4 regions of the Vibrio sp. C8 genome follow, and region 1 is predicted to be linked to each of the others. Evidence: predicted binding sites of a transcription regulator. Region 1 holds the regulator's gene; each other region holds the start of a gene.

Region 1 (7,588 bases):
CGAGTTAGAACAGCTTTGTTTGATGTTAGCGAGTAGGGCGAACACCTAAAGTATGGCAAAGCGCGTAAGTCATTTCTGCACGGTTTAGCGTATAGAAATGGAAGTCTTTTACGCCTTCGCGTGAAAGAACGCGAACCATGTCGATTGCCTGACTTGCACCTACTAGCTGGCGTGTCACAGGATCCTCTTCCAAACCTTCGAATTGTTTTGCCATCCAGCTTGGTACTTTCACATTGTTTTGCGCAGCAAAGCGTGATGCTTGAGCAAAGTTAGACACTGGCAGAATACCCGGTACGATTTCCACATCAATGCCTGCTGCAACACAGCGGTCACGAAAACGCAGGTAGCTTTCTACATCGAAGAAGAACTGAGTGATGGCGCGGTTCGCACCAGCATCGACTTTGCGTTTCAGGTTCAGTAAATCCGCTTGAGCACTTTTTGCTTCAGGGTGTACCTCTGGAAAAGCCGCTACTGAGATATCAAAATCGTGGCGAGATTTCAGTAACTCAACCAGATCGGATGCGTACATTTCAGGTTTGCCACCGCCAGGGGGAATGTCACCTCGCAGGGCCACAATGTTTTGAATGCCGTTTGCCCAGTAATCATCAGCGATGTTGATCAGCTCTTCACGAGAAGCATCAATACAAGTCAGGTGCGGCGCAGAAACAAGGCCAGTTTGGTCTTTGATTGCTTTGATGATCGAATGGGTTCGGTCACGTTCGCCAGAGTTTGCACCATAGGTTACAGAAACAAACTTAGGCTGAAGAGTTTTTAGACGGTGTACAGAGTTCCACAAGGTTTCTTCCATTTTTTCTGAACTTGGCGGAAAAAACTCAAAAGACACATTAATGTTAGAAAGTTCAGAAATATTCTGATTCAAAGCGTCAATATGGCCTGCGTGTGTGTATCCCATCTTTCTTCTCCTTGTAGCTCGCACTACAAACGCTGATATTCGGTTAAATTGACGTTTAGACGTCTATATGGCTACAGAATGTATTGAATACGTTTTAATGTCAACTTAACTATTATGAATTTTTCTCATGTTGATCGTGAAGCTATTTCAACTAAGTTAAACGCCAAAAGGTGATTTTTCATATCAAAAGTCGACAACTTCGAGTGATATTCTGCATTGAGAGGATTTGCTAGCTATAAAACGATAAAACTCGCCAGTTACGGCGAGTTTTATAAAGTTATAAGAAGCTGGAAAGTAGGTTGAGGTCAGACTGGATTGCACCTGCGGTCACCTCTCGACCAGCCCCCGGTCCTCGAATGACCAGTGGATTGTCTTTGTACCAACGGCTTTCGATAGCGAAGATGTTGTCACACGGTAATAAGTTCGCCAGTGGGTGATCTTTTTCCAGAGCTTCAACGCCGACGCTTGCTTTCCCGTTTTTTTCTAGACGAGCAACATAGCGAAGCACTTTGTCCTGTTTTTGCGCTTTAGCCAGACGTTCAGCCAATCGTTCATTGAGTAACTGACTGTTGTCGAGGAAGTCATCCAACGAGATATCGCGCAGTTCTTCTGGAACCAAAGACTCAACACGAATGCTTTGAGGTTCTACTTCTAGACCGGACTCACGGGCGAGGATAACTAGCTTACGCATGACGTCTGAGCCGTCTAAGTCGCTACGAGGGTCTGGTTCAGTCAGTCCTTGCTGCCAAGCAAGATCAACCAGTTCACTAAACGGAATTGAGCCATCATACTGTTGAAACAGCCAAGACAGAGTGCCAGAGAAAATACCTGACAGAGCTGTAATGTCATCACCACTCTCACGTAAATCACGAACAGTGTGGTTGATAGGTAAACCAGCGCCTACCGTTGCGTTGTACAGCCAATGACGGCTAATTTTGGCAAAGGCATCTTTCACTTGGTTGTAGTATTCAGTCGATGCGGAACCCGCTACTTTATTGGCAGAGATAAGATGCATACCTTGTTCTGCGATGTCCAGGTACTGATTAGCTAGTACTTTACTTGCAGTCACATCCAGCACAATAGCATCGTCATAGCCTTGCAGTTTACCAACTTTGTATAGCCAGCTATTTTCCTCATTCGGGAGTGCCTCATCGTGGTAACGATTCAGTACTGTCTCTGGGTCTATGCCTTGTGGGTCAAACCAATAAGTTTGACTGTCTACAACAGCGACCAGTTCGAAGTTCATTCCGCGACGCTTTTCAAGCTCTTCTTTTTGTTCTGCAAAAAGCTTTAGCCAGCTAGAACCGATGTTGCCTTTACCACATAGAACAAGTGCTACTCGCTTCTGAGCTTGGAAAATCTGATTATGTACACCCACCACCAGTTTCTCTACAGGCGCTTGGCGAAGTACCGCAACTAAGCTCAGTTCTGACTCGGCTTCACAGATAAATTCAACGGGGGCATTCTTCAACTGTTGATAGAAACCGTAACTGTGGTTTGGATTTTTGGTGACGCCAGCCCCGACAGCTCCGACTAAGGTGTAGCCTTCTCTCAGTTTTATGTCTGCAGCAGTCGCAATGTCTTGCAGGTATGACAAAGCACCCGACGCGATCTCTGCAGTGTAAGCCAAGCGCAGCTTGTGCTGGTCTGCTTGAGCTTCAAAAGCGAGAGGTTCAAGTTGCTCACGTTTTAGTTTCTCAAGTGTCTCATCGTAAATGCGGGCGAAATCATGTCCGTGACCAAACTCCAGTTCAATCAGTAGCACTTCATCCAAAGAGGTGATGATTTTGGCACCTCTGCCAGAAGCCAATACACGTTCAATCTTAGTTGAACCAGATTCTGGTTTGTGGCTGCAGCGCAGTTGAAGTTCCATTGCACTTTGAGCCACAGGTTGTAGTGTGCGGCTATGCAGCACTGGAGCGGCAAGGCGAGCCAGTTCATTCGCTTCATCTAAACGCAGCAGAGGTAGCAGACAAGCATTAGCGACGATGCGAGGGTCTGCGCTATAAACACCAGCAACGTCACTCCAAATTGTGACACGAGAAACATCGGCTAAAGCACCAATAACGGTTGCTGAGTAGTCAGAGCCATTACGTCCAAGCAGTACAGTATCGCCATTGTCATTCTGTGCCATAAAACCGGTAATCACGATACGGTGATGTGCATGCTGCGCCAGTACTTTCTTAAGAAGAGGATAAGAGTGTGAGCGATCCACTTCTGGTTGCGTACCTGTTTCTGCGCGAAGAAATTCACGTGCATCTTGAGAAACCGCAGGTAAGCTGTTTTGGTTGAGTAACGCTGCTAACAGACGAGCAGACCATACTTCACCGTGGCCGAGAACAGCAGCTTGCTCCGCTTTCGTCAATGGAGCGGTCAATTCACCCAAGCGAATGAATTCACCATTCACTTGCGTCAATAAGTTATCTGCGACTTCACCTTGTAGTAAGTCTTCAACCAGTTTGCATTGGAACTGACGTAGTGACTGCAAAGTTTCATGGGCAACACGGCCGTCTTTGTTCAATGCTTCTAAAAATGCAATCAAGCGGTTGGTTGTTTTGCCTGCTGCTGAGACAACCACTAAATCTTCAGGCTGTGAGTACTCTTTAAGAATGTTCGCTACACGTAAATAACATTCAGGATCTGCTAAGCTACTACCACCAAATTTATGTAGTTGGCGTAAAACCGTCATTAAAATTTCTCCTTAGCTTTGGTAAAGGCCTGATCCAAGTCTGCGATGAGATCGGACGTATCTTCTAAGCCAACCGATAAACGTAATAACAGATGAGAAATACCTGCTTCAGCAAGAGCAGTCTCGCCCATAGCACGATGAGTCATACTCGCTGGGTGACAAATTAAACTTTCCACACCACCAAGAGATTCAGCGAGTGAGAAGAGTTTTAATTCGCCCACAAAGAATTTTAGTTGATCGTAGCTACCCGCAAATTCAAAACTGAGCATTGAACCAAAACCAAGCTGCTGCTTCTTAGCAATTTCATGCCCTGGGTGCTCTGGTAGGCTAGGGTGATATATGGTTTTGATCAATGATTGAGATTTCAAATAGTCCAAAATTTGCAGAGAACTTTCCTCATGCACACGCATGCGTGCACCTAGGGTGCGAATACCACGTAGCGTCATATAGCTGTCAAATGGCGTGCCCGTTGCGCCAATACAATTCCCCCACCAAGCGAGTTCTTCAGCATGAACTTTGGTTTTGGTGATCACCACGCCACCAATCACATCTGAGTGACCATTGATAAATTTAGTTGTTGAGTGAATGACAAAATCAGCACCCAGTGTTAGAGGTTGTTGGTATATAGGGGTTAAGAAAGTATTGTCGACCGCCACTAAAGCACCAACCGCTTTTGTTTGCTGGCAGATTTTTTCGATATCAACCACTCGCACTAGTGGATTAGAAGGTGTTTCTAACAACACCAGTTTTGGTTTCTTAGCCAGAGCTTTAGCAAGTGCTTGTTGATCCGATTGATCGACAAACTGAACTTTGAAATCGCCTTTATTGGAACGGGTGTTGAATAAACGGTAAGTTCCGCCGTAGCAATCATGAGGAGCAATAATTAAGTCGTTTGGGCCAAGAAACGTAGACGCAAGCAGGTTTAAAGCTGAAGTGCCGCAGTTGGTTACTACTGCTCCTTCACCACCCTCTAATTCGTAGAGTGCTTTTTCCAGTAGACCTCTGTTAGGGTTACCAGAGCGGGTATAGTCGTATTGTGGAACTTCACCAAACGCAGGAAAGCCGTAGTTAGTCGATAAATAAATGGGTGGGACGACGGCATGGAATTGAGTATCTGATTCAATTCCGGTACGAACTGCGATTGTTGCTGGTTTGCGTTTGGTCATGAGTGTTTCCTTTCCTGAGACTCTTAAATAGACATCCAAATTCACAGTAAGAATACATGTGTTCGTCTATATTGGGGGAATTGCATCATACTTTACTTATCTAAACTTGAGACGTCAACACTTCTAGACGTCTATATGTCTTTGCTTATGGCGGTAAATCCCGCTAAAATCTAGCCTTTGGAATTATTACTCGAATTCGAACAATGAAGGTGCGCAATGGCAGACTGGAACGGTGAATATATAAGCCCCTATGCAGAGCATGGGAAAAAAAGTGAGCAGGTGAAAAAAATCACCGTATCAATCCCTCTTAAGGTATTGAAAATTCTCACAGATGAGCGTACTCGCCGCCAGATCAATAACCTGCGTCATGCGACCAACAGTGAGCTTTTATGTGAGGCGTTTTTGCATGCGTATACTGGTCAGCCGCTGCCAACAGATGAAGACCTACGTAAAGACCGTCCGGATGATATTCCAGCTGAAGTGAAAGCGTTAATGACGGAAATGGGCATCGAATTCGAGGCTTACGACGACTAATTGTTGCCGATAATCTGTTTTGACGCCCAATTGTGCAGATAAATATAAAAAAGCCCTGAAACGATTCAGGGCTTTTTTGATGCTATGCGTTAGCAAGTTGCATTCGCGAATAATTGAACCATTAGGCTTAATATTAATTCGCCATGTAGTTTTCTGGCATCTCAATACGTGCAACACCAGAATCAATAGCCGCCTGAGCGACTGCTTTGGCAACGCGTGGCAGCAAACGAGGATCCATCGGTTTCGGGATGATGTATTCTTTGCCGAAGGCGAGTGAGTCTACGCCCGCAGCCTTCAATACTTCTGCTGGTACTGGCTCTTTCGCTAACTCACGAATTGCCGCAACCGCCGCCAACTTCATTTCATCGTTAATCACTTTCGCGCGCACGTCTAATGCACCACGGAAAATAAATGGGAAACAAAGCACGTTGTTGACTTGGTTTGGATAGTCGCTGCGGCCTGTACCCATGATTAAATCATCACGCACAGCATGAGCTAGCGCTGGTTTGATTTCTGGATCTGGGTTTGAACAAGCAAACACTACAGGCTTGTCTGCCATTAGTTTCAATTCGTCGGCTGTTAGCAGGTTAGGACCTGAAACGCCTAAGAACAGATCAGCGCCTTTAATCACATCTTCAAGCGTGCGTTTGTCTGTATTGTTCGCAAATAACTGTTTGTATTCATTGATGTCATCGCGACGAGTGTGGATCACACCTTTGCGGTCAAGCATGTAGATTTTCTCACGCATTGCACCGCATTTAATCAGTAGCTCCATACACGCGACAGCAGCAGCGCCAGCACCTAAACATACGATAGTACATTCACTGAGCTCTTTGCCTTGCAGTTCAATTGCGTTAAGCATGCCTGCAGCGGTCACAATCGCAGTACCGTGTTGATCATCGTGGAAAACAGGCACATCGCAACGTTCAATCAGACGACGTTCAATTTCAAAACAATCGGGTGCCTTAATATCTTCTAGGTTGATGCCGCCAAAGGTATCGGCGATGTTGGCTACAGTGTCAACAAACTCATCGATAGTGCGGTGTTTTACTTGGATGTCGATAGAATCTAGGTTTGCAAAACGCTTAAACAGTAAAGCTTTACCTTCCATAACCGGCTTTGAAGCCATAGGTCCAAGGTTACCTAAACCAAGAATGGCGGTACCGTTAGAAATAACCGCAACAGTATTGCCTTTAGCCGTATATTTATAAACATTATCAACGTTCTGTGCGATTTCGCGAACAGGTTCTGCAACACCAGGGCTGTATGCCAGTGCTAAGTCTTTTGCGGAATCTGCGGGTTTTGTGATGGCGATGGCAATTTTGCCAGGAGTCGGTAGAGCGTGGTAGTCGAGAGCTTGTTGACGAAAAGCTTCTTCCTCGTTGAGTTCATGGCGATCATTATTGGACATTGGGGTGGAGCCTTATTGTTTTTGTTAAGGCCACTCATTCTAGAGTATGTCAATGGATCTTCATAGTTGTGATAAGTGAGAAATATAGCTCCTAAGACCAGATTATTGAGTTCGACATGTGTCTGGTTTGAGAAAGCAAAAACTAAAAAGGACGCCGTAGCGTCCTTTTCGAATCTTCGCGTAAAGTAAAATTACTTCTTGCTTGATAGAGTGCCGAAACGCTTGTTGAAGCGATCGATACGACCACCAGTATCAACGTTACGTTGCTTACCAGTGTAGAATGGGTGGCACTTGTCACATACGTCTAGGTGAAGAGAATCTTTAGCTAGAGTAGAGTTGAAAACGAAAGAGTTGCCACAAGAGCAAGTTGCGTTAATTTCTTTGTATTCTGGGTGGATACCAGTTTTCATGGGATAACCTCAAATTAGGCCGTGTCGCTATCCGAATCTATGCCGGACACCACACGTAAATTAATAGATAATTGCTGACACTTGAAGAGCGTTCTTACAAGCGTCTCATCAAGGCGCGATATATTAATGAATCCTGAGTGACTGATCAACTGCTTTCGCTGTTATTTTCGCCACTTTAGTTGCTCGAATTTAATGGCATCATCCAGTAGACTGTATTTTCTCTGATTTTTGCCCTCTAAAGTAATTATGCGCCCAACGATAGCTCGTGTTGCACTACCTGTACCGCTAGACAAACAGTTTGACTACCTCATTCCAAGTCATCTGTTTCCAATTATTGGCGGGCGGGTATCTGTGCCTTTCGGTCGTCAGACGCTGGTAGGGGTTGTGACTGAATTTGCTCAGGAGTCACAGTTTTCAGTAGAACAGCTAAAATCGATCAAAGAAGTTTTAGATTCTCAACCACTT
Region 2 (7,588 bases), on a different contig from region 1:
ATCACGTTCTTATGAGCAAGGAGATGAAAGGAGAACTAATGGTGGGGCTAAAGGAAGGAGGGCTAGGCAAATTGGCCATGCTTCTTTGGTGCATAACAAATGGCAAAAAAAAAGCAGCAACCTAGGTTGCTGCTTTCCTGAAGATTAATGCTTAGACATTCTGTTGTTGGCTTTCTTGTATATCGCTGTGTTGAGCATTCTCTTCTTCCATCTCTTTCTCTTTCAGTTTGGCTTTTTCAATCATCGGAGTGATTGTAGAACCTTGAATCAGAATAGAGAACACCACAACAGCGTAGGTCATTACCAGAATCAGCTCTTTAACGTCGATAAGCTTATCTGGGATGACCATCATTCCTGAAGGAATCGATAATGCCATCGCTAGAGCTAAGCCTCCGCGTAGTCCACCCCATGTTAAGATCTTTATCGACCAAGGGTTATATTTACGGTAACGCTTGAAGCCTATATATGAGACAAACACGCTAGAGTAACGGGCTGCCAGTACTAGTGGTACAGCAAAAGCCATTAGGATCCAGTCTTCTTCGTGGAATTTGAAAAGAAGCATCGACATACCAATCAAAAGGAATAAGACGCCGTTTAAGAACTCGTCCACCAACTCCCAGAAGTGATCGAGATGTTCTTCACTCTCTTTAGAGAAACCAATAAAGCGTGTCCAGTTACCAATCATGATGCCTGATACCACCATGGCTAATGGGCCTGACACGTGGATTACGTCTGCAAATACATAACCAGCGGTTGGTACACCTATAGTCAGTAAGAGTTCCATTGAGTGGTCGTTGGTTGCGCTAATCAAGTAGTGGAACAATAGTCCTAGTAGGAAACCATAAATGATGCCGCCAATCGCTTCTTGCGCAAATAATGCGACTACACTTCCTACTGTTGGCGCTTCTTTACCGAAAGCAACTGTAAAGATAGTTACGAATATTACTAAACCGAAGCCGTCGTTAAACAGCGACTCACCTTCGATTTGGGTTGAGATTCGCTTAGGAGCATTGAGCTTTTTCACGATAGCCAATACTGCTATTGGGTCGGTTGGTGAAATCAACGACCCAAACAATAAGCAGTAAACAAGATCTAAATGAATACCGATAAAGTAACAGAAGCCGTACAGGCCAAATCCAATGAAGAAGGTAGAGAACAGAGTCGCGCCTAGTGCGAGCACAGTAATCTCCCATTTTTGATCTTTTAAGTGAGGGAGTTTAATACCGAGGCCGCCAGCAAATAAAAGGAAGCCTAAAATCCCCTTTAGCAGAAAGCTTTCAAAATTTATGCTTGTGACTGTTTCCGTTGCGATTTGAGTGAGATGGAACCAGTCATTCTGACCAGCAATAAGGATTAATAATGAGAGCACCATAGAGCCAGCAGTAATGGCTATTGTGGTTTGCATTTTACCTATCTTACTGTTTAAAAAAGCAATCATCATTGCAGCAGCAGATAGAAAGCACAGAGTATAGTAGACCGACATTTTCTTCTTCAAATGTAACTAAATGTGAGCGAAATTGTCCTTTGATGATGAACAAATAGCAAACACTTTTTACCTATAGATTTATCAATTTTATAACGAACGCATTTGTGTCATTTAGATGTTTTAGACGTCTAGATTTCTAATCAATGTGTGATAGGATGTCGAACAAGCAATAAAGGAATAATGAGGCTGTACTGTGGGTAGTAATCTAAAGCGCCAGATCGAAGCGCAATTGAAGCAACGTATTATGTTGATTGATGGTGGCATGGGCACCATGATCCAAGAGCATAGATTGCAAGAGGAAGATTATCGTGGTGAACGTTTTGCCAATTGGCATTGTGATCTAAAAGGAAATAACGATCTCTTAGTTCTCACTCAGCCTCAGTTAATTAGAGGAATTCACTCTGCTTATTTGCAAGCAGGGGCTGACATCCTTGAAACCAATACCTTCAACGCGACGACGATTGCAATGGCCGATTACGACATGCAATCTTTGAGCGAAGAAATTAACTTTGCCGCAGCCAAATTGGCACGTGAAGTTGCAGATGAATGGACTGCAAAAACACCGGATAAACCACGTTATGTCGCAGGCGTATTAGGTCCTACTAACCGTACTTGTTCTATTTCTCCAGATGTAAACGATCCTGGTTACCGTAATGTCGAGTTTGATCAGCTAGTCACTGCTTACTCTGAATCAACACGCGCTTTAATTAGAGGTGGCAGTGATCTGATTTTGATCGAAACCATTTTCGATACTTTGAATGCGAAAGCATGTGCCTTTGCGGTTGATGCTGTGTTTGAAGAACTCGGTATCGAACTGCCTGTCATGATCTCAGGCACTATCACTGATGCATCAGGTCGAACTCTGTCCGGTCAAACTACAGAAGCATTCTATAACTCCTTGCGTCATGTTCGTCCAATTTCCTTTGGTTTGAACTGTGCTTTGGGCCCCGATGAGCTGCGTCAGTACGTCGAAGAGCTTTCTCGTATTTCAGAATGTTATGTGTCTGCACACCCGAATGCGGGATTACCAAATGCATTTGGTGAATATGACTTATCACCAGAAGATATGGCAGAGCACATTGGCGAATGGGCTCAAGCTGGATTTCTCAACCTAGTTGGCGGTTGTTGTGGTACTACCCCTGAGCATATCGCAGCAATGGCTAAAGTGGTTGCAGGGGTTGCTCCACGCGCTATTCCAAAGATCAACGTAGAGTGTCGATTGTCTGGTTTAGAGCCTCTTAGCATTGCTCCAGAAACATTATTCGTAAACGTTGGTGAGCGTACTAACGTTACGGGTTCAGCTCGCTTCAAACGTCTTATTAAAGAAGAACTCTATGATGAGGCTTTAGATGTTGCTCGCGAGCAAGTCGAGAACGGCGCACAGATCATTGATATCAACATGGATGAAGGCATGTTGGATGCGATGGCGTGTATGGAACGATTCCTTAAGTTGTGTGCATCAGAGCCTGAAATCTCGAAAGTGCCAATTATGGTGGACTCCTCGAAATGGGAAGTGATTGAAGCGGGCCTTAAATGTATTCAAGGTAAAGGTATCGTCAACTCAATTTCTCTAAAAGAAGGCGAAGAGAAATTTATTCATCAGGCGAAACTGATTCGTCGTTATGGCGCAGCCGTTATCGTTATGGCGTTTGATGAAGTAGGGCAAGCAGATACTCGTGAACGTAAGATCGAAATCTGTCGTCGCGCCTATCATATTCTTGTCGACCAAGTGGGTTTTCCTGCGGAAGATATTATTTTCGACCCGAACATCTTTGCCGTCGCAACCGGTATTGATGAACACAACAACTATGCTCTCGATTTCATCAACGCCGTTGCAGATATCAAACGCGAGCTTCCACATGCAATGATTTCTGGTGGTGTGTCTAACGTCTCTTTCTCTTTCCGCGGTAACAACTACGTACGTGAAGCGATTCATGCGGTGTTCCTATACCACTGTTTTAAGAATGGTATGGACATGGGCATCGTAAACGCAGGTCAGTTAGAGATATACGACAACGTGCCAGATAAACTGCGTAATGCGGTTGAAGATGTCATTTTGAACCGCGACGACGGCGCCACTGAGCGTCTGTTGGACATCGCTGAAGAGTACCGAGAGAACGCCGTTGGCAAAGAGGAAGATGCCTCTTTACTGGAATGGCGTACTTGGCCAGTTGAAAAGCGTTTAGAGCACGCACTTGTTAAAGGTATTACCGAATTTATCGTTGAAGATACTGAAGAAGCTAGGGCTAAAGCGACCAAGCCTCTTGAAGTAATCGAAGGTCCATTAATGGACGGTATGAATGTAGTCGGTGACTTGTTTGGTGAAGGGAAAATGTTCCTGCCGCAGGTGGTGAAATCTGCCCGAGTGATGAAGCAGGCTGTTGCGTACCTAGAGCCCTACATCAATGCGCTGAAACAAGCTGGGTCGACAAACGGTAAGATCCTATTAGCAACCGTGAAAGGTGATGTTCACGATATCGGTAAGAATATCGTTGGTGTTGTACTGCAATGTAACAACTATGAAATCATCGACCTTGGCGTAATGGTGCCGTGCGAGACAATTCTGAAAGTGGCTCGCGAGAAGAATGTCGACATTATCGGTCTGTCAGGTTTGATTACGCCGTCTTTGGACGAAATGGTTCACGTAGCGAAAGAGATGGAGCGCCAAGGATTTGAGTTACCACTACTGATTGGTGGCGCAACCACATCAAAGGCGCATACGGCTGTTAAGATTGAGCAGAACTATCATCAACCCGTGGTATATGTAAACAATGCGTCACGCGCGGTAGGCGTATGTTCAGCACTACTTTCTGATGAGCGTCGTCCCGAGTTTGTTGAACGTCTGAATCTTGATTACGAAAGAACGCGTGAACAGCACGCTCGTAAAAAACCGAAGAGTCGACCTGTGACTTTAGAGCAAGCCCGAGCAAACAAAGCTGCAATAGATTGGCAGGTATACACACCACCGGCACCAGTTAAACCGGGTATTCATGTGTTTAAAGATTTTGATGTTTCTGTCTTACGTCAGTACATCGATTGGACGCCATTTTTTATGACTTGGTCTCTGTCTGGAAAATATCCTGCAATTCTTGACCATGAGTTGGTCGGGGAAGAGGCTCGTAAGCTTTTCAAAGATGCGAATGATTGGCTTGACCGTATCGAAAGCGAAGGGCTTATGAAGGCGAACGGTATTTGTGGTCTGTTCCCAGCGGCAAGTGTGGATGACGACATTGAAGTGTATGCGGATGAATCACGGCAACAAGTGATTAAAGTGCTGCATAACCTGCGTCAGCAAACCGAGAAGCCAAAAGGTGCTAACTACTGCTTGTCCGATTTTGTGGCGTCTAAGCATAGTGGCAAACAAGACTGGGTAGGTATGTTCGCTGTGACGGGTGGTATTGGCGAGCGTGAACTGGCTGACGACTTCAAAGCTCAAGGCGATGATTACAACGCGATCATGGTTCAAGCGGTTGCTGACCGTTTGGCAGAAGCGTTTGCTGAATATCTGCATATGAAAGTGCGTACTGAGATTTGGGGTTATGCTCCTGATGAAAATCTAAGTAATGAAGATTTGATTCGCGAGAAATATCAGGGTATTCGCCCAGCACCGGGTTATGCGGCTTGTCCTGAACATACGGAAAAAGGCGCGATTTGGGAGCTATTAGGTGTTCAAGAGAAGATTGGTATGGAACTAACAACCAGTTACGCCATGATGCCGGGAGCATCTGTTTCTGGCTGGTATTTCTCACATCCTGATTCTCGTTACTTTGCCGTTGCTCAGATTCAAGATGATCAAGTTCAGAGTTACTCACAGCGTAAAGGATGGGACATCCTTGAAGCTGAAAAATGGTTGGGTCCTAACATTAACGGTTAGGATTATCGAGCATAGAAACGAAAAAGGTCACCGTTTGGTGACCTTTGTTTTATGTGATGAGTTATCTGATTATCGGTTCTCGAACAGATCCAAATGCAGCTTCTGAATCACGGCTTTAGATTCAGGAGCATCGACGAGGAAGCAAAGGTTGTGGTCGCTTGCTCCGTAGCAGATCATACGCAAGTTAAAATCACCTAAGGTGCTGAACACTTCTTTCGCATAGCCTTTGGTTTCCATATGGTTACCAATCAATGCTACTAGGCAAAGGTTATGCTCAACTTCTACAGTACAAAGCTCTTGTAATTCTTCTCTTGCTTCTTGTGGCAGCTCAGGCGCACCGCCTGATGTGTCCGTTTTATCCAGCGTCAGCGACACACTGATCTCTGAAGTGGTGATAAGATCTACCGAGATTTTGTATTTCGCCAAAACTTCGAATACTTTCGCCAAGAAACCATACGCATGGAACATCTTCGCACTGCGTAACGTCACCATAGTTTGATTGCAGCGTAGTGCTAGCGCTCGGAACTGTGGTGAGTTCTCGACTTGTTGACGAATCCAGGTGCCACCTTTTTCTGGTTCTTTTGAAGAACCGACAAAAACAGGGATTTCATGACGCAGTGCAGGAACCAGTGTTGAAGGGTGGAGAATCTTCGCACCAAAGTTCGCCATTTCAGAGGCTTCACTAAAGCTGATCTCTGGAATTGGAGCGGCTTTAGGTGCAATGCGAGGATCGGTTGTGTAGATCCCCGGAACATCCGTCCAAATCTCTAAACCGGAAGCTTTTACCGATTCAGCAATTAGAGCAGCCGAGTAATCACTGCCGCCACGGCCAAGTGTTGTGGTATTGCCTTGTTCATCGGAACCGATAAATCCTTGAGTAACAACCACATATTCCGCACAAAGTGGGGCCAATTTTTCTTGAGCCAGTTTCGCGATCTCTTCGATTTGTGGTTCGGCTCGGCCGTAATGGCTGTCTGTCCTTAGTACTTCACGAATATCAAAGCGAACGGCATTAACACCGCGCTCACGCATTAACTGGGTCAAGATATAGGTTGACATCAGTTCGCCGCAAGCGACTAAATGATCTGTTAGCTTTTTGCTGGACTGAAATGATGCAGCTTCGGCAGCGCTAGCGATGCTATCTAGCATCGAATGAACTTCTTTTTCTACTTGGGTCGGTTCAGACAATTGGTCGATAATCGAATCATGAATATCAGCCAACTGTTTCATGATGCTTAATCTTTGATCTGCATCCTGAACGCCATTAGCAAGTTCAACAAGTAAGTTCGTTACGCCAGAGCAAGCACTGCTGACGACTAATCGTGTTTGTGGGTTATTTTCGATAATTGCAGAGCAACGGCTCATTGCTTCAAAATTTGCAACACTTGTTCCACCAAACTTGGCGACATTAAATGCGCTCACTACATTTCTCCCGGACTTCCTAGAAATAAAAAAGGTTGGTAATCCAACTTCCAATGTTTTGAAGAGAGTTTCTTAGAGCAAAATAGAGGGGAGTAACAACAGGCAGGTTGTATAAAATTCCTCAGAAGCTCTTCATCAGCATAGCACCGATGACAGTTGAAGGGATTCAACCCTGACAACCGATAAATCAAATCCACAACTTTGATTTATCTCGGCACTGCTCCCCCTGAATGTTTTGTTTTGGAGTTGAGGCTCCACAAAACATCTGCCTGGGCAGTGCTCCTCTTCTGTTATCCCTTCCTGCTTAGTGTTGTATCTGTGCGGCTACGATTTGTGCTCAAATCAGCTCACGCATACAACCCTAATGAGTAAGGGATAATTAGCTCACTCATTGAACGGCTTTGTGAAACTGTTGTCAATTGTAAATTTGTGATAAATGAAAATAAATGTGTCGAAATTGTCAGCCAGCATAGACCTCTGTCGAATTGCCGTCGTCTTGATTCTGCCGTACTCTACATTTTCGTCCGTGAAAGCTTATTACTACTAATAACTGGGAGCACCTATGACTATACAAAGCTTCATCCCTCCGCATCGAATTCTTATGGGGCCTGGTCCCTCGGATATCTCTCCTCAAGTATTACAAGCTCTAAGCCGTCCAACGGTTGGCCATTTAGACCCGCTGTTTGTCGCTATGATGGATGAGCTAAAGGTGCTACTTAAATATGCTTTCCAGACTGAAAACGAGTTTACCATCGCAGTATCTGCACCAGGTAGCGCTGGCATGGAGGCGTGTTTCGTCAATTTGG
Region 3 (7,588 bases), on a different contig from region 1:
TTGAAGGTGCAAGGTCAGCCGAGCCGCCCATGAATTCAGGTAGCATTTTACCGAACGCTTCTAGTGCGTTTTGCGATGCTTTACGTGATGCGATGTTTGCAGGGTTTGCTTGAAGTTCAGCGATAACCGCGTTTGCTTTCTCTTCCCACTCAGCTGGAAGTTCACCGTTCACACGACGTTTGAATTCTGCTGCTAGCTCTGGGTATGCCGCTGCGTACGCTGCGAATTTTTGTTCCCATGCCGCTTCTTTTGCTGCGCCCGCTTCTTTTGCATCCCAGTTCGCGTAGATATCTGCTGGGATTACAAATGGTGCGTGTTCCCAACCTAGGAACTCACGTGCTGCTTTGATTTCATCCGCGCCTAGTGGAGCGCCGTGACAGTCGTGAGAGCCTGCTTTGTTAGGAGAACCAAAACCGATAATGGTTTTAGTACAGATTAAAGTAGGACGACCTGTTTCAGCTTTCGCCGCTTCAATCGCTGCGTTGATTGCGTCAGCATCGTGACCATCAACCGCTGGGATAACGTGCCAGCCATACGCTTCAAAACGTTTTGGCGTATCGTCAGCAAACCAGCCTTCAACGTGACCATCGATAGAAATACCGTTGTCATCCCAGAATGCAATCAGTTTACCCAGACCTAAAGTACCCGCAAGAGAACATGCCTCGTGCGAGATACCTTCCATCATACAACCGTCGCCCATGAACGCGTACGTGTAGTGGTCAACAATCTCATGGCCTTCTTTGTTGAATTGAGCTGCCAAAGATTTTTCAGCCAGCGCCATACCCACAGCGTTAGTGATACCTTGACCTAGAGGGCCAGTCGTGGTTTCAATACCCGGTGCATAACCGTACTCAGGGTGACCCGGAGTTTTAGAGTGAAGCTGACGGAAGTTTTTAAGGTCGTCGATTGAAAGCTCGTAACCAGTCAGGTGAAGCAGTGAGTAAATCAGCATCGAGCCATGACCGTTAGAAAGGATGAAACGGTCGCGGTCAGCCCAGTTAGGATTTTGTGGGTTGTGGTTTAGGTGTGAACGCCAAAGTACTTCAGCGATATCCGCCATACCCATAGGGGCACCCGGGTGGCCAGAGTTAGCTTTTTGAACACCGTCCATGCTCAGAGCACGGATTGCATTTGCCAATTGTTTGCGAGACGCCATGTCAGCTCCTGATTGATTTAAGCGAAGTGAAATATACCCATCTATAATGGGAGGTATTGTTACAAAGCCCCTAGATCACTGCAATCGTTTACTTGAGCGTTGAAGCAAATTTGTCGGATGTGCACGGATAAGATTGCAAGTTAAAGAGAGAACACAAGCAAACGTTTGGTTATATCTAAAAGTGAAAAAGAGCTTGTAATTTAAGCATTCAAAACTAAAATAGCCGTCTAGATGTAGAAACGCCTACATAATGAACACTTTTCAAAGTAGTGAAGGACGAATTCTTTACTACTTTTTGACTATTTATATTGGAGCTATCATGGCTAAGCACCTGTTTACTTCTGAGTCAGTATCAGAGGGACATCCGGATAAAATCGCAGACCAAATCTCAGATGCGGTTCTAGATGCTATTTTGGAACAAGACCCTAAAGCACGTGTTGCTTGTGAAACTTACGTAAAAACCGGCATGGTTATGGTTGGTGGTGAGATCACAACTTCAGCATGGGTTGATATTGAAGAACTAACTCGTGAGACTGTTCGTGAAATCGGTTATGTCCATTCAGATATGGGCTTCGATGCTAACTCATGTGCAGTTCTAAACACCATTGGTAAACAGTCTCCAGACATCAACCAAGGTGTTGATAAAGCTGATCCTAAAGAGCAAGGCGCAGGTGACCAAGGTATCATGTTCGGTTACGCGACAAACGAAACTGACGTATTGATGCCAGCACCAATTACTTACTCTCACCTACTTGTTCAAAAACAAGCTGAAGTTCGTAAGAACGGCACGCTACCTTGGTTACGTCCAGATGCAAAATCTCAGGTAACTTTCCAATACGATCAAGGTAAAATCGTCGGTATCGATGCAGTCGTTCTTTCAACTCAACACTGTGATTCAATCTCAACTCCAGATCTACGTGAAGCAGTGATGGAAGAGATCATCAAACCTGTACTTCCTGCAGAATGGTTGAGCAAAGAGACTAAATTCTTCATCAACCCAACTGGCCGTTTCGTAATCGGTGGCCCAATGGGTGACTGTGGTTTAACTGGTCGTAAGATCATTGTTGATACCTACGGCGGTGCAGCTCGTCACGGTGGCGGTGCATTCTCTGGTAAAGATCCATCAAAAGTTGACCGTTCTGCGGCATATGCAGCGCGTTACGTAGCGAAAAACATTGTAGCTGCTGGTATGGCTGATCGTTGTGAAATCCAACTTTCATACGCAATCGGTGTTGCAGATCCAACTTCAATCATGGTTGAAACGTTCGGTACTGAAAAAGTGTCTCACGAAATCATCATCGAAGCGGTTCGCCAATTCTTCGATTTACGTCCATATGGTCTGCAAGAGATGTTGAACCTGCTTCAGCCTATCTATAAGAAAACAGCTGCTTACGGTCACTTTGGTCGTGAAGAATTCCCTTGGGAAGCAACTGACAAAGTTGAATTACTACGCGATTTCGCAAACATCAAGTAATTCAAAATGCTTTACTGACAAGCCCTCGCCAACTGGCGGGGGCTTTTCTTTTTCAACGTCCCTAAATCAGTTGCGGTTTAAATTTCAATCTGTCGATTTGTATTTTCCAACCTTATCTACAATAGTTAATAAAGTAATAGTTAATAAAATGTTACAAACGCGGTCGTTTTCTTAGAAATCCTAGGGAAGGCCCAATTTCTTAATTCACTGCCATATTGTTTTGGGAGGATTTATGCCTCGTACAATAGACCCTTCTGACTTCAAGCAAAAAGACAAAGAAGTCAGTCATCAGGAATATGCTCGCACACTGCCTTGCAATAAAGTGGAAATCTCCGCGCCTCTTCACTGGCTTGCTCTTGGCTTACACGACTTTATTCGCTTACCTTTAATCAGCGCATTTTATGGACTCTGCTTTATGGCTGCTGCTGTTGGCATTGTTCTGCTTATTCAATGGCAAGGCACTCATCTTGTCGTGATGCCAGCCCTAGTGGTTTACATGCTAATAGGCCCTTTCCTAGCACTTGGCCTTTATGATGCAGCTTGGCAACGAGAACGAGGCAAAGAAAGTAGCTTATTACATTCGATGAAAGCCATTACGCGTAATAGTACATCACAGTGGATGTTTGCGGTCGCACTGGCTGTTGCGATGATTTTCTGGATGAGAATCGCTGCGCTCTTGCACGCACTCTATCCATCGGTGCAAGGAGCACCACTGACCGACTTCCTCCCATTCTTAGTCATAGGTTCTCTTATTGGTTTCATTATTGCCAGCGTCATTTTCAGCATCTCCGCTTTCTCAATTCCTTTAATGATGGAAAGACGTGTCGATGTGATGACAGCCATATTCAGCAGTTTTAACGCAGTAAAATCCAATATCCCAGCCATGATTGTCTGGGCGGCAATTATCTGCGGCGGTATTTTAATCGGCTTTGCAACTTACGGAATCGGCATGCTCTTTACTATGCCAATACTCGGATATGCCACATGGCATGGTTACCAAGCAACGATTAAGAGAAAACATCAACCATAGGGCCTCCTCCTACTTTTTATCATATTGGCTCGAAGTTCTACTCAATGATAAAAAGAGGTTTGATGTTATAATCTCCCCGCTATTACCTGACTCAATAGGTATTAGTGGGGAATTTTTTTGGAGCCAGACTTGACCGATTTTCAACTGCAATACCAAGCATTATCACAAGTAAAAAAGTGTATAGACATTGCTTCCCGATACTTCAATCGCCAGTTCGATCTGCCAGAAATCAGCTACCGACTGAGAGGAAAGACTGCTGGAAAAGCGTATTTACAGTTGTGGGAAATACGTTTGAATCCGGTGTTGTTCAAAGAAAATCAACAAGCTTTTCTAAACGAAGTAATTCCTCATGAAATCGCCCATCTCATCACTTATGCTATCTATGGACGTGTAAAGCCTCATGGAGCTGAGTGGCAAGCAGTCATGAATCAAGTATTCAATTTGCCTGCTGAAACCACTCACAAGATGTCTGTTGAATCGGTTCAGGGAAAAACCTTTGCCTATCAATGCTCCTGTAGCCAATATCCTCTATCCGTCCGTCGCCACAATAAAGTATTGCGTAAACAGGCCACTTACCGCTGCCAACAGTGCAAACAAACGCTCACCTTTACTGGCATTCAGCTCACCGGATAAGTGCTAATGAAACGTAGCGGCCAAACAACTGCGAGTCACCCATAGGTTTTTAACCACAGATAGCGATACATTTCTCAACTAGATTTCAACTTAGAGAATGTTAGACTGTAAAAAACAATAAAATACAGTCCAACATATGCTTAATTATCGCTTTCTGCTGACAGCAGCTTTGCTGCTTGTTTCTCACACTTCTTACGCCGATTTTCCAAGCTCTTTTTCCAGCGCTAAAAACCAAGCTCTGAAAATTTATAAAGATCACCCAACCTCTTTTTACTGCGGCTGCGACATTTCGTGGCAGGGTAAGAAAGGCATTCCTGACTTAGAGAGCTGTGGATATAAAGTCCGCAAACAACAAACCCGAGCTAGCCGAATCGAATGGGAGCACGTTGTGCCAGCCTGGCAATTTGGCCACCAGCGTCAATGCTGGCAAGAAGGCGGACGTAAGCTTTGTAGTAAAAGCGATACGGTATTCCGTCGTATGGAAGCCGATTTACACAATTTAACGCCAGCGATTGGTGAAGTTAACGGCGACCGTTCAAACTTTAACTTTAGTCAGTGGAACGGGTTAGATGGCGTCACTTACGGACAATGCGAAATGCAGGTCAACTTCAAAGGGCGTAAAGCGATGCCTCCCGAAAGAGCTCGCGGTGCCATTGCACGCACTTACCTTTATATGAGTGCTGAGCATGGTTTTAAACTTTCCAGCTCACAAACCAAATTGATGCAGGCGTGGAACAAAACTTACCCAGTCGATGAGTGGGAATGCGAAAGAGAAAGGCGAATATTCAAAGTTCAAGGCAACAGAAACCCATTTGTCTATGAACAATGCTCAAAGTAAAGCCTGAAGATAACTATCAGAACCTATCTAGGCATATAAACCCAGACCGATAAATGAGGGGTGATTCACATTTCCCCCTTGTTTTTTCGGCACAAAGCATCCATGTTAGATGCGAGATATCCCACGCTATTGAATAGCGACTTTGATTAGGAAACAACACATGCGCATTCCCCGTGTCTATCATCCGCAGCCAATCACACAGTTAGGCCAAATTAACCTCGACGACGATGCCGCTAATCACATCGGTCGAGTACTGCGCATGAAAGAAGGACAAGAAATCCTTCTGTTTGATGGTAGCGGTGCAGAGTTTCCAGCAGTCATCAGCGAAAGCGGCAAAAAACATGTGACGGTTGAAGTTACAGAACGTGTCGAATGCAGCAGCGAATCACCACTTGATTTGCATTTAGGGCAAGTGATTTCGCGTGGCGACAAAATGGAGTTCACCATTCAGAAATCCGTTGAGTTGGGTGTAAACACTATCACTCCATTATTGTCAGAGCGATGTGGTATCAAGCTGGATGAGAAACGCTTTGAGAAGAAACTTCAGCAATGGCAAAAAATCGCCATCAGCGCTTGTGAACAGTGTGGTCGAAACGTGGTACCCGAAATTCGTCCTGTGATGGAATTAGAACAGTGGTGTGCAGAGCCAAGTGATGCACTGAAACTCAACCTTCACCCTCGCGCTCAATACTCCATTAATACACTTCCTGAACCAGTTACAAAAGTGCGTCTGTTAATCGGTCCGGAAGGTGGTCTTTCTGAAAAAGAAATCGATATGACCACCAAATACAACTTTGAAGAAACGTTGCTTGGACCTCGCGTCCTGCGTACAGAAACCGCAGCGTTAACCGCAATTACAGCTTTACAAGTTCGTTTTGGCGATCTTGGATAACGGAGACTTCCAATGATTAAACTCGGCATCGTAATGGATCCAATTTCATCCATTAATATCAAGAAAGATTCTAGCTTCGCGATGATGTTAGAAGCGCAGCGTCGCGGCTATGAAATTCATTATATGGAGATGAATGATCTACACTTAGATCAAGGTGTGGCTATCGCAGATACAAAAATCGTCACCCTGAAAGAAGATCCAAACGGTTGGTACGAGTTCAAATCTGAGCAAACTATTAAGTTATCTGAGCTAGATGCTGTATTAATGCGTAAAGATCCACCTTTTGATACTGAATACATTTACGCAACTTACATTCTAGAGCGTGCAGAAGATGAAGGTACGCTGATCGTCAACAAGCCACAGAGTCTTCGTGACTGTAACGAAAAACTGTTTACTGCATGGTTCCCAGAGCTGACTCCAACCACAATCGTGACTCGTAAAGCGGAAAAAATTAAGCAATTCAGAGAACAACATGGCGATGTGATCTTAAAACCGCTAGATGGTATGGGCGGTGCATCAATTTTCCGAGTGAAAGAAGGCGATCCAAACGTCTCTGTGATTATCGAAACACTGACTAATCACGGCCAAAACTACTGTATGGCGCAAACCTTCGTTCCAGATATTAGCAATGGCGACAAGCGTATTCTGGTTGTAGACGGTGAGCCGATGCCTTACTGTTTAGCTCGTATTCCAGCACAAGGGGAAACGCGCGGTAACTTAGCAGCAGGCGGTCGTGGAGAACCTCGTCCACTGAGTGAAACTGATAAAAAAATTGCACTTGCCGTGGCACCAACACTGAAAGAAAAGGGTCTAATTTTTGTAGGCCTAGATGTGATTGGAGACAAGCTGACTGAGATTAACGTAACCAGCCCGACCTGTATTCGTGAAATTGAAGCGGCTTACGATATCTCTATCACTGGCAAGTTAATGGATGCCATTGAGACACGCATAAAAGCAATGGCGATGTAATACCAATCTTTGAGGTTGGAGACACTATGAATCTTACAAATCATTTTCTCGTTGCGATGCCGAGTATGAAAGATCCTTACTTCAAACACAGTGTGATTTACATCTGTGAACATAATGAAGAAGGTGCTATGGGGCTTATTATTAATGCGCCCATAGATATTACTGTCGGCGGAATGTTGAAGCAGGTTGAGATAGAGCCTGCTTACCCACAGTCGCAAAGTAAAAGCCTTAAAGAGCCTGTTTTCAATGGCGGTCCGGTTTCAGAAGATCGCGGGTTTATTTTACACAGACCCAAAGATCATTATGAATCCAGCATTCGCATGACAGACGATATCGCGGTGACCACCTCCAAAGATATCCTAACGGTTTTAGGTACTGACGCAGAACCAAAAGGTTATCTCGTCGCCCTCGGCTATTCGGGATGGGAAGCGGGTCAACTAGAAAGCGAGCTATCGGAAAACTCTTGGTTGACCATAGAGGCGGACTCGGATCTGATTTTCAACACTCCGACCCGAGATAAATGGAACAAAGCAATTCAAAAACTGGGAATCGACCCTATCCAGTTATCTGGTGAAGCTGGTCACGCCTAGCCCAAT
Region 4 (7,588 bases), on a different contig from region 1:
TCATTTCTAATAAATACATTTTTTTGTCTCAGACAGTGATTTACTGATAAGCGACTATGCTTTCTAAAACCCGTTGACTTAACACACAAATAATTAGAGCATATGCTCTAATTATTTTTTATTGCTGAGCTGAACATGAAGACAAGAACTATCGCTCTTTTTGTATGCTCTCTGCTTGGTATTCAAACTGCTTATTCTGCGCCAATTTCGTTTCAACAAGCTTGGGAACTGCTGAAACAGAACAACAATTCCCTTGCCGCAGAACGTGCCAATGTAGAGCGTTACGAACATCTTAAAAACTCTAAAGGTAACCTCAACTTACCTTCCATAAGCGTGGGAGCGAATTTCACTCGCTTAGATAACGACGTGACGCTCTCCGGCCAACAAATCATGGAGAGCACAGGTCAAACCGTCCCTCTCCCTGCTGCGCTACTAAGTTCGATTGGTTCAATAACTTCAACGGTTACTGAAAGAGATATCTTCAGCTCTTCTATTCGCGCTGTCTGGCCTATTTTTACTGGTGGCAGAATTTCAGCAGCCCAAGATGCCGCGATTGGAAAGAAAGAAGAAGCGCAAAGCCAACTTGCGATGGAAACCCAAGCTCGATATGAAGACTTGGCAAAATACTATTACAGCGTGGTTTTGGCTCAGCAAGTTTTGGAAACACGCTCTACTGTTGAAGCTGGACTAACCAAACACAGAGATAACGCTCTAAAATTGGAGCAACAAGGGCAAATCGCCCACGTTGAGAGACTTCAGGCAGAAGCTTCGTTAGATAAAGCGGCGGTTGAACGTAAGAAAGCACAAAAAGACCTCGATATTGCTCAAAATGCCTTAACGGAGATTCTAGGGCAAACCACCCTCGTAGAACCCGATGGCGAGTTGTTTGTAAACCAAAGTATTCCTTCAATGAATGCTTTTGTCGAACAAACACTCAATACTTATCCGGGTCTGGATCTGCTCGACGCCAAAGAAAAGCAAGCCAGCAGCTTAATCAATGCAGAAAAAGGCAAATACTACCCAGAGGTTTACCTTTACGGTGACTACAGCCTCTATGAAGACGATTCATTGGCGAGTCAAATGAAGCCTGATTGGCTGGTTGGTATTGGTGTCAGCGTCCCTTTGATTGAAAACACAGGGCGTAGTGATCAGATCAAGGCTGCACATAGTGCAGTCTCACAAGTCAAATACTTGAAGGCACAAGCAAGGCAAGATCTGCAAGTATTAGTGAAAAAAACTTATCTCGAAGCAGAGCAAGCACTTGAAGAAGTGACAGGGCTAAACTCCAGCCTCAATCTTGCTCAAGAAAACCTTAAGCTGCGTCAGAAAGCATTCACCCAAGGCTTATCTACATCTCTTGATGTGGTAGATGCCGAACTGTATTTAGCGAGCGTTAAAACTCAGCAATACGTTGCCAGCTTTAATTACCTAATTTCACTTAATAAATTGCTCGCACTGACCAGTGAAATGGACACATTTGATAACTACAAAAAGTCAGCAATTCCTCTGACAAGCGCTGAAACTCAAACACTTGTGAATGAAAAGGATCCATCATGAAGGCTGTAAAAACGACACTAGTTGCTGTATCCACCCTAGCTTTGGTTTCATGGATCGGTTATGGCTTTTACAAAGCTTATCAGCCAAAGCCTATTCATTTGCAGGGTCAGATAGAATCTCAACAATACAGCATTTCCTCAAAAGTACCTGGGCGTATAGACCAAGTGTATGTTCGCAAAGGTGATATGGTCGAAGAAGGACAGCTGATCTTCACTATTCACAGCCCAGAAATTGAAGCCAAACTTGAACAGGCGATTGCTGGGAAAAAAGCCGCTGGAGCCTTGGCTCAGGAAGCGGAAAACGGTGCTCGTGAGCAACAGATTCAAGCCGCAAAAGATCAATGGTTAAAAGCCCGCGCCGCTTCTCAGTTAGCTGAGAAGACTTATCTGCGCGTCAATAACCTATATAAAGATGGTGTCGTTGCTGAACAGAAAAAAGATGAAGCTTTAACGCAATGGCAAGCAGCGAAGTACACCGAAAGCTCAGCGCTACAAATGTACAACATGGCTCAAGAAGGTGCTCGTGAAGAAACCAAACAGGCCGCGGCGGAAAAAGTTCGCATGGCTGAAGGTGCGGTTGCTGAAGTGGAAGCGTACGCCGCAGACACTGAAATTTCGAGCTGGTTTGACGGAGAAGTCGCACAAGTATTATTGCAAAGTGGCGAACTCGCCCCGCAAGGTTTCCCTGTTGTGACGGTCGTCGATACGCAAGATTCTTGGGCTGTTCTCAATGTTCGAGAAGACCTTCTCAGCCATTTTGCTAAGGATTCGCAGTTTAATGCTTTTGTTCCCGCGTTAGATAAAACGTTAGCGTTTAAAGTCACTCACATTGCAGTAATGGGTGACTTCGCAACGTGGCGCTCTACCGATGCAACACAAGGTTTCGACTTGCGCACTTTTGAAGTTGAAGCTCGTCCCGTTGAACCGGTTGAAGGTTTACGCATGGGCATGAGCGTGGTGGTTGAACTTTAAATGGATCACGCTGTGGCTTCACCTTCTTTAGCGACACAATGGCAGATATTAAGGAGAGATCGCTGGTTACTCTCCTGTCTGACATGGGTTCCGATCGTATTGGTTGTCATAATCTGGTGGATATTCTCCCAAGCCATTGTCCGCGACTTACCTATTGGCATCGTAGATCTATCCAATAGTCGTCTTTCACGTCAGCTTAGCCGCGAACTGGATGCAACGTCCACCCTTTCGGTGATTCGTAGTTACGCCAATGTGGCAGAAGCGACAGAGGCTCTAAAGAGCACTGACATTTATGCTTATGTGGTCATTCCGAACCAGTTCGATAAAGCCATTTATCGTGGAGAACAACCTCAGGTTACCACCTTCTATAACAGCCAAATGATTCTGGTTGGAAGGCTAATCAATTCTGCCGTCGTGCAAGCGCAATCCACATTTAATGCACAGGTTGAAGTGGTAAAAACGCTCGCCAAGGGCCAGCAAACCACAATGGGTGCCATGAGCCACGTGTTACCTATACGTACTCAAATCACACCGCTATTTAATAAAAATACAAACTACGCTCAGTTTTTGGTTTCGGCGGTTGTTCCCGCCATTTGGCAAATTGCGATAGTGGTGACCACCATTCTGATACTGGCCGCCAATCACCGAACTCACGGTTTAAGCATTTGGGCACAACCCAATACGTTCTCTCGCTTGATAGCAACACTTGCGCCCTATTCACTTGTCTTCGTCTTGCAAGGTGCTGGCTTTCTTAGCTGGTTTTATCACGGGCTGGATTGGCCTATGCACGGTTCGATGTCGACCATGGTCATTGCTCAGTGCTTTACGATTGTAGCCTGTATGATTATGGGCTCGTTCTTTTTCTTTATTACATTAGACCCAGCACGAGCGATGAGTTTCGCCGCTGCATATACCGCACCAAGCTTCGCTTTTATGGGAATAACATTCCCGACAACGGATATGGGTACTTTGGCTCAGATCTGGCGCAGCTTGCTACCTGTCAGTCATTATATTGATGTGCAGGTAAGCCAAGTCAGCTATGGGCTCGATGCTTATTCTGCTCTAGCCTCTTTGTGGCCTATGCTTGGCTACCTTCTACCACTTGGGTTGACCCTCCTGTTAATTAAAAAGCATCTGCGAACTGAAGAAGAAGTGAGGATTACCGATGAGTTGGTTTAACTTGCTAAAAGCAGAAATAAAAGCACTGTTTACCAACCCTGTGGTGGTATTGACCGTGTTTGGTGGAGTATTTTTCTATTCGTTTCTTTACCCGCTTCCCTACAGCCAGCAAACGCCAAGAGAACAAACACTTACCGTTGTAAATTTAGATAAGAGTCAAGCCAGCTATCAGCTTGAACGAATGGTCGATGCAACGCCACAGGTCAAAGTCGTACAGCGCAATGCAACTATTGAAGAAGCAAAGCAGGCATTTTTAGATAAGCAAGTCAGCGGAATTCTGGTCATTCCTGAGCATTTCTACAAAGATTTAATGCTAGGCAAAAGCACCACGCTCGCTTATGCGGGTGATGCTTCTTACTTTTTGGTTTACGGCACATTGGTTGAAGGTCTGGCTCAAGCAGGCGGAACGTTAGCGGCGAAAACCAAAGTCGCTCGTCTTGTCGTAGACGGAGAACCACTTTCACTTGCCGCTAAACACTACTCGCCGACCGGGCAAAATCTGAAACCCACATTTAATGCACGTATGGGATATGTAGACTACGTAGTGCCAGCGGTATTTGTTCTTATTCTGCAGCAAACGATGCTGATTGCATCAGGCATGATGGTTGGCACACAGAAACACGGTATTGGTTATTGGAGCCACATATCCAGTTTCAAACTAATAGCTTTAAGAAGTGTTGTGCTTATACCGATTTACTACCTGCTGAGTATGTATTATTTCGGCGCAAGTTTTAGCCTACATGGTGTCAACACACTGGCACACGCATCCGATCTGCTGACGCTGTTGCTGCCATTTTTGCTGTCTTCGTGTTTTATCGGTATCTGGCTTGGTTCTATTACGCCAAGACGGGAGCTGGTAACTTTGGTGGTTTTGCTTAGCTCAATGCCATTAATTTTTTCAGCAGGTTTTATATGGCCTGTCGAGGCGATTCCACAACCAATAGTATGGGCATCGAAGCTGTTTCCAAGCACTCCTGCAATACAAGGTTTCTTAGCTCTCAATCAGATGAGTGCTGAATGGCGTCAAATAGCATCTCAATGGACCTTGCTGTGGGGACAAGCAGTTGCTTGGTTCTTACTGGCTTGGTGGCAACTTAACAAAGCTCAACGCCACGCATCTGCACCAAAATAAAAGTATAAGAGACGACTGGCAGTTTATTCTTGCCAGTCTTTTCGCATCCGCTCGATGACTTCATCCTCGACACCGTGGATATTGCCGTATCGCTCTCGGCACACAATGATATTGAGCTTAGCTTTATGCTTTCTGGCTAACTTTTTATACACGGACATCTCCCACTGCTTAACAAAGGTGTTTGATACCACTACACTTTTACCCTGTTGAAGCCAGTAGTCCGTTTGTTGTTGACACCATTGATGGGCATCCCCAATTTCTTCAGCACGGTATTGATACTCCCCCTGCTCGTTTACAAAGTACATATCCGCTTCTAAATGAACGGCTGGTAATGTTTTTGCCAGCGTTGATTTACCTGAACCAGGTAAACCTCGGATAAGAGTGAGAGTCAGCATGTTGAACCCGTCAATAAGATATAAAATTATGAAATAACCGCGTTGGGCGTGAATATTAACTTAATTTAAGGTTGTCTGCATTTTGCTATCGACATCTGTAAATAGTTAGGCTATAAGTCTAGATGTTTAGACGTCCAAAATGTTAGCTAAGGGAGAAAGCTGTGCCAATTAGGATCCCCGATCAACTACCTGCAAGTGATGTATTACGTAAAGAGAACATCTTCGTAATGCCAGAATCTCGTGCGTCAACGCAGGAAATACGCCCACTTAAAATTTTGATCTTGAATCTGATGCCGAAAAAGATTGAGACCGAGACTCAATTTTTACGTCTACTCTCCAATTCACCTCTGCAATTGGATATAGAACTGTTACGCATTGATGATCGCCCAAGTAAAAACACACCAGAAGAACACCTTAATGCTTTCTATCGTCAGTTTGACAAAATTAAGGATCGTAACTTTGATGGTCTGATCATCACCGGAGCCCCTCTGGGCTTAGTTCAGTTTGAAGATGTTGCGTACTGGGATCATTTGCAAACCATAATGAGTTGGGCAAAAAGCCATGTTACTTCAACACTTTATGTGTGCTGGGCTGCACAAGCTGGCTTGAAGCTGCTGTATAACTTGCCAAAAAGAACACGTAAGGAAAAACTCTCAGGAGTTTACCATCACGATATTCATCAGCCATTCCACCCAATTTTACGTGGTTTTGATGATACCTTTTTGGCCCCACATTCACGTTATGCCGATTTCGAAGCCGACTTTTTAGATGAGCATACTGACTTAGATATTCTCGCAACTTCTGACGTTGCGGGCGTGTACTTAGCATCAACGAAAGACAAACGTAACGTGTTCGTTACAGGTCACCCTGAATACGATGCCAATACACTGCACAATGAGTATATTCGCGATCTGGGTGAAGGCATGGAACCAATGATTCCAGTGAACTACTACCCAAATGACAATCCGGATAATCAGCCAAGAGCAAGCTGGCGAAGTCATGGGCACCTACTGTTCGCGAATTGGCTTAACTATTGTGTTTACCAACAAACACCGTTTGATCTGGAACACTTTAGCGAAGACAAGTTCACAAAAGACGACTAGTCGAAGAGCAAAGCTGTATTTCAGCACCCACTCCTAAGCCTGCTACCACTAGCGGGCTTTTTTATTCACTCCATTGAATATGCAGAACCAGTCGCATAACTTTTCACCACAACTTCGATAATCCATTGATTTCATTATCATACCTGCAACATTTAAGGAGTAAGTCAATGAAATCAATACTCAATATTTTGCTATCATCTCTCCTCTGGGGCTGTATGATGGTTGAACAACAAGACAGTCTCCAGCTTCACAGCGACCCGATTGAAAAAGCGGAATCGAGAATAACATTAGGCCTAGGCTATTTAGAAAACGGCAACATGCCTAAAGCACGAGAGAACCTTGAAAAGGCGCTAGAACATGCTCCGGAATACTATCGAGCTATGCTTGCCATTGCTCATTACTACGATGTCGTTGGCGAAAAAGATAAAGCGCTTGAAGCTTACGAAGATGCGCTGAGCGAGCATGACGACAACGGCCAAGTACTCAACAATTATGGCGCTTTCCTGTGCAAAATTGGCGATTACCGACAAGCTGATTACTATTTTAATCAAGCCGTAAAACAACCTAACTATTACTTAGTGGCGGAAAGCTATGAAAATGCGGGGTTGTGTGCAACGAAATATGGCAATTTGAGTAAAGCAAAAACGTACTTTAGTCGTGCCATAGACCACGACCCACAACGTTTTCGTTCAATCTTACAATTGTCAAAGCTAGAAATAGATTCAGGAGAGTTTTCTCAGGCGCGAGTGAGGCTTATGCAGTTTCATCAGAACCATGGTTATCAAAAAGCGTCACTGCACTTGTTGGCAAATTTAGAACGGCGAGCAGGAAACATAAGATTGGAACAAAAATATTTATCGTTACTTAACCAACTGTAAGCTAAACGTCATTTAGAGTTATTAGGGCGGCCACTATTGCCGCCTTTTCTATCGCGATAATGCACTCTACGCAAACGTCGTACTTTTGTCGCCCTCTGTATCTTCTGGTATTCGCGATAAACGATACGGATAAATAAAACCAGTCCAACAAGCAACAATAGTGAAAACACACTCAAGAATGGTTTACATAACCAATCGGGTTGGCAAGGTTGAAAGAACACAAAGTCCATACTTACCTCCTTCTCTTCTATAGAGTTGTTCCACTACCGTTATATTAGCAACTAGCTTTAAACCACAGCTTGCGCTGCTCAACATTTTGAAAAGTCCATGCAATAAAACGACTTATCTTTTGTCCTTGCTGCATCTCTACTAC

What was found. Region 1 encodes MetJ, which represses methionine synthesis genes. Its sites were predicted from a motif close to TTAGACNTNTANANGTCTAA; they were not measured.
Region 2: the regulator MetJ is predicted to act here: its motif matches at 1,607-1,626, upstream of metH (methionine synthase).
Region 3: the regulator MetJ is predicted to act here: its motif matches at 1,376-1,395, upstream of metK (methionine adenosyltransferase).
Region 4: the regulator MetJ is predicted to act here: its motif matches at 5,353-5,372, upstream of metA (homoserine O-succinyltransferase MetA).

The regions. Positions count from the first base shown of each region.
Region 1 is NZ_JBPAOE010000033.1:173,190-180,777, reverse strand. It holds gene metF (methylenetetrahydrofolate reductase) at 26-913, opposite strand; gene ACRQQK_RS15105 (bifunctional aspartate kinase/homoserine dehydrogenase II) at 1,191-3,602, opposite strand; gene ACRQQK_RS15100 (O-succinylhomoserine (thiol)-lyase) at 3,602-4,768, opposite strand; gene metJ (met regulon transcriptional regulator MetJ) at 4,985-5,302, shown strand; gene ACRQQK_RS15090 (malic enzyme-like NAD(P)-binding protein) at 5,436-6,713, opposite strand; gene rpmE (50S ribosomal protein L31) at 6,905-7,123, opposite strand; gene priA (primosomal protein N') at 7,370-7,588, shown strand, end outside.
Region 2 is NZ_JBPAOE010000013.1:521-8,108, forward strand. It holds gene ACRQQK_RS09480 (cation:proton antiporter) at 152-1,483, opposite strand; gene metH (methionine synthase) at 1,680-5,360, shown strand; gene lysC (lysine-sensitive aspartokinase 3) at 5,430-6,782, opposite strand; lysine riboswitch at 6,900-7,077, opposite strand; gene ACRQQK_RS09495 (pyridoxal-phosphate-dependent aminotransferase family protein) at 7,345-7,588, shown strand, end outside.
Region 3 is NZ_JBPAOE010000020.1:14,935-22,522, reverse strand. It holds partial or broken gene tkt (transketolase) at 1-1,156, opposite strand, end outside; gene metK (methionine adenosyltransferase) at 1,476-2,630, shown strand; gene ACRQQK_RS11195 (DUF2189 domain-containing protein) at 2,863-3,660, shown strand; gene ACRQQK_RS11190 (SprT family zinc-dependent metalloprotease) at 3,790-4,293, shown strand; gene ACRQQK_RS11185 (endonuclease) at 4,430-5,131, shown strand; gene rsmE (16S rRNA (uracil(1498)-N(3))-methyltransferase) at 5,292-6,023, shown strand; gene gshB (glutathione synthase) at 6,036-6,992, shown strand; gene ACRQQK_RS11170 (YqgE/AlgH family protein) at 7,019-7,582, shown strand.
Region 4 is NZ_JBPAOE010000014.1:45,696-53,283, reverse strand. It holds gene ACRQQK_RS10040 (hypothetical protein) at 1-10, shown strand, start outside; gene ACRQQK_RS10035 (TolC family protein) at 136-1,557, shown strand; gene ACRQQK_RS10030 (HlyD family secretion protein) at 1,554-2,528, shown strand; gene ACRQQK_RS10025 (ABC transporter permease) at 2,541-3,707, shown strand; gene ACRQQK_RS10020 (ABC transporter permease) at 3,694-4,839, shown strand; gene ACRQQK_RS10015 (ATP-binding protein) at 4,863-5,234, opposite strand; gene metA (homoserine O-succinyltransferase MetA) at 5,396-6,337, shown strand; gene pilW (type IV pilus biogenesis/stability protein PilW) at 6,505-7,215, shown strand; gene ACRQQK_RS10000 (hypothetical protein) at 7,224-7,445, opposite strand; gene rlmF (23S rRNA (adenine(1618)-N(6))-methyltransferase RlmF) at 7,490-7,588, opposite strand, start outside.